3 regions of the Pedococcus sp. P5_B7 genome follow, and region 1 is predicted to be linked to each of the others. Evidence: riboswitches for the same ligand, from Rfam matches in the RefSeq annotation. Region 1 holds a riboswitch; each other region holds the start of a gene.

The links. Region 1 has a riboswitch for S-adenosylmethionine ahead of metX (homoserine O-acetyltransferase MetX). Riboswitches for the same ligand answer to the same signal wherever they lie in the genome.
Region 2: another riboswitch for S-adenosylmethionine. It lies ahead of ssuE (NADPH-dependent FMN reductase); the one in region 1 lies ahead of metX (homoserine O-acetyltransferase MetX).
Region 3: another riboswitch for S-adenosylmethionine. It lies ahead of ACXJKD_RS16545 (aminotransferase class V-fold PLP-dependent enzyme); the one in region 1 lies ahead of metX (homoserine O-acetyltransferase MetX).

What each region holds. Positions count from the first base shown of each region.
Region 1 covers NZ_JBFULM010000002.1:210,976-213,232, forward strand. The annotation lists gene metX (homoserine O-acetyltransferase MetX) at 1-1,072, opposite strand, end outside; SAM riboswitch class IV at 1,090-1,200, opposite strand; gene ACXJKD_RS03810 (DUF4192 domain-containing protein) at 1,289-2,257, opposite strand, start outside.
Region 2 covers NZ_JBFULM010000009.1:89,556-91,812, forward strand. The annotation lists gene ACXJKD_RS19280 (NADP-dependent oxidoreductase) at 1-405, shown strand, start outside; SAM riboswitch class IV at 534-648, shown strand; gene ssuE (NADPH-dependent FMN reductase) at 913-1,488, shown strand; gene ACXJKD_RS19290 (ABC transporter substrate-binding protein) at 1,488-2,257, shown strand, end outside.
Region 3 covers NZ_JBFULM010000007.1:113,500-115,756, reverse strand. The annotation lists gene ACXJKD_RS16550 (DNA translocase FtsK 4TM domain-containing protein) at 1-529, opposite strand, end outside; SAM riboswitch class IV at 911-1,023, shown strand; gene ACXJKD_RS16545 (aminotransferase class V-fold PLP-dependent enzyme) at 1,066-2,257, shown strand, end outside.

The DNA of each region.
Region 1 (2,257 bases):
CGTCGTGGCCGTAGTCGGAGTGGACCGTGTGGAGCGCCGTCCCGGGGACCGCGTCGGCGAGCTCGTGCGACAGCCTCGGGGGGTAGAGCCGGTCCGAGTCGACGGCCACCACCACGAGGTCGGCGGTGACCCGCTCGAGCGCTGCCGCCACTCCCCCACGACCGCGACCCACGTCGTGCGAGTTCATCGCCTCGGTGAGGACCACGTAGGAGTTCGCGTCGAAGCGCCCGGCCAGCTTCCCGGCATGGTGGTCGAGGTAGGACTCGACGGCATACCGACCGCGGCCACCCAACGGGTCCTCGGACTGCTGCGGCTCGCGACCGAAGCGCTCGTGCAGCTCGAGCTCGCTGCGGTAGGTGACGTGCGCGATCCGCCGCGCGATCCCCAGCCCGGTCTCGGGTCCGGTGCCGCGCTCGTAGTAGTCACCGCCGTGGAAGTGCGCGTCGGAGCGGATGGCCAGCAGCTGCGCCTGGCACCAGCCGATCTGCTCCGCGGTGGCGTATGCCGTGCTGGCCAGCACGATCGCCGTGCCGATCCGGTCGGGGTGCGTGACCGCCCACTCGATCGCCCGCATGCCACCCATCGAGCCACCGAGCACGGTGTGCCAGCGGTCGACTCCGAGGGCGTCGGCGAGCAGGGCCTCGGTCTGCACCTGGTCGCGCACCGTGATGAACGGGAACCGGCTAGCCCACGGCCTGCCGTCGGGCGCGGGGCTCGAGGGCCCGGTGCTGCCCTGGCAACCACCCAGCACGTTGGCGGCCACGACGAAGTAGCGGTCGGAGTCGAGCGGCTTGCCCGGCCCGACGAGGCCGTCCCACCACCCGGGCGTCGGGTGACCGGGCCCGGTCGGCCCGTCGACATGGCTGTCTCCGGTCAGTGCGTGCTCCACGAGCACCGCGTTGTCGCCGGCGGCGTTCAGCTCGCCCCAGGTCTCGTAGGCCACCCGGACCGCGGGCAGCACCCCTCCGCGCTCGAGCTCGACGGCGCCGAGGTCGACGAACTGGCGGCGACCGACCGGGTCGCCGTCCCGCCAGGCCCCGGAAGTGGCCCGTGGTGGGGAGGTCGTGGTCATCGAAACTGCTCCTGTGGCGCTCGCGCTTGCCGCCCAGGTGAGGGTCGGCCGGGTCTTCACCCGGGGCACCCCACCGCGAGGAGGGTTGCCGCCCAGCAAGCCGGGGCTTGGCGCTGGGACTCATAACCTGCCGCTCATCATACGAGCCGGCCCTCCCCCTGTCCGCTGCGTCCGCTGCGTGGACGTGGTCGCCGTCGTCCACCACGGCTCGGTCACTCACCCCGCCCACGCGTCCTCCCGAGGTCCCGCCCCGCGGCCCGGACGAACCCCGAGATCGAGCATCCGCTCGAGCAGCAGGGCCAGCCGGTAGCCGGGCGAGGCCCCCAGGGCACGCTCCAGACAGGTCCTCGCGAAGGCGCCGTCGCCGAGCCACCACGCGAGGTTGGCCAGCACCGTCAGAGCGGCGGCGGCGTGCTCGTCGGGCACGGCCCTGACCAGGTGCTGCAGCCGGACCAGATGTCGCCTCCCGGCCAGCGTCTCGTCGTGACCGGGGCGGGGCAGGCAGGTGTGGACGGCGTCCACGACGTCGGGCGACAGGCAGTCCCGGGGCAGGGATCCCGGGCACAGCCACGCCACCAGTCCGTCGCGGAGCCCGAGGTCCCGGAGGCTGTCGACGAGCAGCGCGACCTGGTCGGGACGCAACGTCTCGACGATCGGCTCGTCATCCCCTGCGCCCGTGAGCCCCAGCGCAACGGCCCAGACCGACAACGCCTCGAACCGGTGGGCCGCCCGCCCCAGACCACCCGTGCCGGTGCGCTCCTTTCTGGCGGTGCGCTCGGCCCTGCCTGCGCTCTCGGCCCTCCCTGCGCTCTCGGCCCGGGCGGCGCGTTCGGCCAGGGCAGCCGCCACGGGGGCGGTGCGCGCCGGGTCGGCAGCCACGAGTGCCGCGAGCGCTCCCCGACCGGGCAGGGGTGAGACGCCGATCCCGACGAACTCCGCCACCGCCGGCGTGTCGGCCGGCGTGGGGATCGGCGAACCGGCTGCGGGACAGCACCCTTCGACGCAGTCGACCGCGAACCACCTGCCGTCGCGCACCACCATCCGGTCGAGCACCTCCACCCCGGCCCGGACCAGGTGACCGCGGACCGTGTCGAGCCCCGGCCGGCCTGCACCCCTGCGCGTCTCGTAGGCGACGAGCAGGACCGCGTCGGGCTCCTCGCGCAGCAGGGGCGGGATCAGCACCCG
Region 2 (2,257 bases), on a different contig from region 1:
GGCACCGCCTCCGAGGGCAACCACGAGTTCCTGCGCGGGCTGGGTGTCGAGCCGGTGTCGTATGCCGAGGGGCTGGCCGAGCGCGTGCGCGAGCTCGCGCCCGACGGCGTCGACGTCGTGGCCGACTTCGTCGGTGGCGTGCTGGAGACCACTCGCGCTGTCCTCAAGGACGGTGGCCGACACGGGTCCATCGCCGACGGGACGGTGGCCGAGGCCGGTGGCATCTCTGCCTGGGTGCGTCCCAACGCGGAGGACCTGACCGCTCTGGGCGACCTCGCCGACGACGGCAAGCTGACCGTGCCCGTGGCGGAGGTGTTCCAGCTGGCCGACGCGACCAAGGCGTTCGAGCTGAGCCAGACCGGTCACGTGCGCGGCAAGATCGCCATCGAGATCAGCACCGACTGAGCCAGCGAGGCTTGAAAAGGGCGTCCACGCACGGGATTTCGTGCGTGGGCGCCCTTCTCCGTCCCAGCATGCGAGAGCCATATCCTACTGATTTGATAGGTAATACCTGAACGGCTACCTTCATCCCAGGTCACGAGTTCCAGCGCACAGCCCCGGCTTGCTGGACGGCAACCCTCCCACTCGCGGCGGGGTGCTCCGGGTGAGGACCTGGCGACAGTCGCACGACTGTCGCAAGCGCAAGGCTCTCGGGCCTCCACGAGGACGGAAACCCATGAAGGACAACGGATCCAGGCACCGAGCCGATCGCTCGTGCCACCGTGTCCTGCGCAGGCACGTCGACCTGCTCAGGGTCTCCAGCGCGCTCTGTCACCCCTGACGCGTCCCCTCGACTCCCTTAGCCCGTCGTCGCAACCAGACGACGGTCGCTGACGAATCCTGTTCTCCCACAACCGCTCTGCGCGTCCAGACGCAGGGACGGTGCTGCCCCCTGCCCGAAAGGACCTTCCCATGGCTGTCATAGCCACCATCTCCAGCAGTCCCAACCGAACGTCCAAGACCGATGCCGTGCTCGCTGACATCGCCCGCCAGCTGCAGCGAGCCGGCCACGTCGTGGTCCCAGTCGTCCTGCGTGACCTGCCTGCCGAGCCGCTCCTTCGCGGCAACGCCCACGACCCTGACATCGCCCGGGCAGTCGCGGCCCTCGAGGCCGCCGACGCAGTCGTGGTCTCGACCCCGGTGTACAAGGCGGCCTACGGTGGTCTGCTCAAGACCTTCCTCGACCTCCTCCCGCAGTTCGCCCTGCGCGGCAAGGTCGTCCTGCCCGTGGCGACCGGCGGCACCCCGGCTCATGTGCTCGTCGTCGACTACGCCCTGCGCCCGGTGCTGGCCAGCCTCGCTCCGAGCAGCATCACCCCCGGCTGGTTTGTCCTCGCGGACCACATCACCTTGGTGGAGGGCGGAGAGGTGCTCATCGACGAGGTGGCCCACCGTCCTCTTCGCGAGGTGACCGCCGTCTTCCTCGACACGGTCGCGGGCCGTTCGCTCGTGTCCGCGGGTGCCGAGCCGCGTGAGGCGGTGGCCTGATGCGCGCCACGACTCGTCCATCACGGCGTCGTCCCCTCGTGGCGGCGGTATCCACGCTGCTCCCCCTCGGCCTCGTCGGCGGTTGCGCCCTCCCCTCGAGCGAGGCCAGCACGGACGGCAAGGGGCCGGTGACGATCCGCTACCAGGGCTCGGCCAACCTGGTCGGGCTGCCCGAGCTCGCGGCCGACCTTGGGTACTTCCCGACGGTGAAGCTCAGGTGGGTCGGCAACACGACCAGCGGTCCCCAGGACATCCAGTCGGCGGCCACCGGCCAGACCGACGTGGGCGGCGCCTTCTCCGGTGCGGTGGTCAAGCTGATCAAGGCCGGTGCGCCGGTCAAGGCAGTCGTCAACTACTACGGCGAGGACGCCAAGTCCTTCAACGGCTTCTACGTCAAGGAGGACAGCCCGATCCGGACCCCGCGGGACCTGATCGGCAAGAAGATCGCGGTCAACACCCTCGGCGCGCACGCCGAGGCCGTGATCGACACCTACCTCAAGAAGAACGGGCTGACGCCACGGGAGATCGACCGCGTCCAGCTCGTGCCGCTGCCGCCGAACGACACCGAGCTGGCCGTCCGTCGCGGGCAGGTCGACGTGGGCACGCTCTCCGGGGTGCTCCAGGACCACGCCATCGCCACGGGTGGGCTGCGCTCGCTCTTCAGCGACTACGCCCTCTTCGGCGCCTTCAACGGCGGGCAGTACGTGCTGCGTGACGACTTCATCGCGAAGAACCCCGCCGCTGCCAAGGAGTTCGTCACTGGGGTCGC
Region 3 (2,257 bases), on a different contig from region 1:
TGCCCGCGGCGACGTGGGCCAACCCGGAGGCCGCGAACGCGAGGGCACCCAGGCCCACCCCGATGCGGGAGTTGGCCGAGTCCTCCTGCGGCGCGCGCAGGAAGCGGATGCCCAGGAAGAGCAGGGCGAGTGGCACGGCATACGCCACGACTCCGAAGGTGCCTGCGACGACGGCGTGCACGATGTCACCGAGGGCGCCGTCGAAGGCCCACCACTCACGGGCGGCCACGAGGATCGACAGTCCGATGAGGAAGAAGCCGAGCCCGTCACGGCGGTGCTCGGGCTCGAGCTCACGGGCGCTGGTGCCGACCCGGCGCACGGCGCCACCGGCCACGTGCGCCATGCCCATCCAGGTGCCCCGGACCGCGCGAAGGGGCAGCGGCAGCCCTCCCCCCTTGGTCTTGCCACGGGCGGAGGTCTTGCGGGGTGTGCTGCTCTTGCGGTTGGCGGGGCGTGTTGCGGTGCCCCGGCTCCCGGACGAGCGCGACCCTGCTGCTGATCGTGCTGAGGTGGACGGACGTGTCGCCATGCTCCGCAGGCTACGCGAAGGTCACACCGGAAACACGCGTCACACGCGTATCACCGGGGGGCAATCTGCCCCCACCGTCCCTCATCCGAACGGTCGACATCTGGTCGCGATTGGGTCGCCCGAGGCCCTTTCCCCTTACCAAGAGGCGACCCCAGGTGACACGCTCGGCCTTGCGTCTGGCGGGGCCTGCGCCGACGACCAGCAGTGGTCGTCGGCGCAGGCGCGCATCGAGGGGGAACCGGTCGCGGGACCCGGCTCTGCCGACCCCCCGCCAGGCCACGTCGCAGACCGCTCGAGTCCTCGCGGTCCACGTCTCAGATGACGGGAAGCTCTGCCCACGGGCTGGATCGCCCCGTGCTCGACGCCCTACTCTCGACACCAGGTCATGAGTGTCAGCGCGAAGCCCCGGCTTGCTGACCAGCAACCCTCCTCCGCGGTGGGGTGCTCCGGGTGACGACCGGGCCGTCTGCACCCGCAGCCGGCAAGCGCGGACCCGGGAGCACGTTCGGGTCCCACCCGGACCAGGAGCACTACCCATGTCGATCGCGAGCACCCCGCCACCCGCCTTCCGCCGGAGCGCGCCCCTCGCCCACGCCCGCACCCACCTGCGCCCCGTCCCGGACGCGCACACCTGGGGCGAGGTCGGACCGCTTCCTGCCGTGGTCTCCGAGTCGCTGCCCGTGCCGACCCTCGAGGGCACGGTCGACTACGCCAACTTCGACCACGCCGCCTCGACCCCGGCCCTGGTGAGCGTCAAGGCCGCCGTCGACAGCGCGCTGCGCACGTACTCCTCGGTGCACCGCGGCAACGGCTGGGCCTCCCGCGTGACCTCCTCCTGGTACGAGCAGGCCCGGGCCGAGGTGCGCGCGTTCGTCGGGGCGCGCGAGGGCGACGAGGTCGTCTTCACCCGCAACAGCACCGACTCCTTCAACCTGCTGGCCCGTTGCCTCCCCCGCGACACCCAGGTGTTCGTCTTCGAGACCGAGCACCACGCGGCCCTCCTGCCGTGGTCACCCCGTCGGACCCACCGCCTCCCGGTGCCCGGCAGCGTCGGTGACGCCGCGGTGCTGCTGCGGACGGCGCTGCGTGAGCACCCGGGCCGCCACAAGCTGGTCGTGCTCGCCGGCGCCTCCAACGTCACCGGCGAGATCTGGCCGATCCGCGAGCTCGCGGCGATCGCGCGTCGGGGCGGTGCCCGCGTCGTCCTCGACGCAGCGCAGTACGCACCGCACCGCCCGGTCGACCTCGACGACCTCGGGGTCGACTACGTGGTGCTGTCGGGTCACAAGCTCTACGCGCCGTTCGGCGCCGGGGTGCTGGCCGGACGGGTCGACTGGCTCGACGCGGCCGCGCCGTACCTCGCCGGGGGCGGGGCCACCAAGGCAGTCACCACCCGCGGGGTCGTGTGGCAGGACGGCGCGGCCCGCCACGAGGCCGGCAGCCCGAACGTCATCGGCGCCGTCGCCCTCGCCGCGGCCTGCCACAGCCTGCGCTCCCACGCCGAGGCGATCGAGGCCCACGAGGCGGCCCTCGGGCGCCGGCTGCTCGACGGCCTGGCCGCCATCGACGGCGTCGAGACCTACTCCCTCTTCAGCCCCGACCACGAGCGCGTGGCCGTCGCGACCTTCACCGTCGACGGCGTGGAGTCCTCGCTCGTCTCCGCCGCCCTGTCGGCCGAGCACGGGATCGGCGTCCGGGACGGCAAGTTCTGCGCGCACCTGTGCGTCG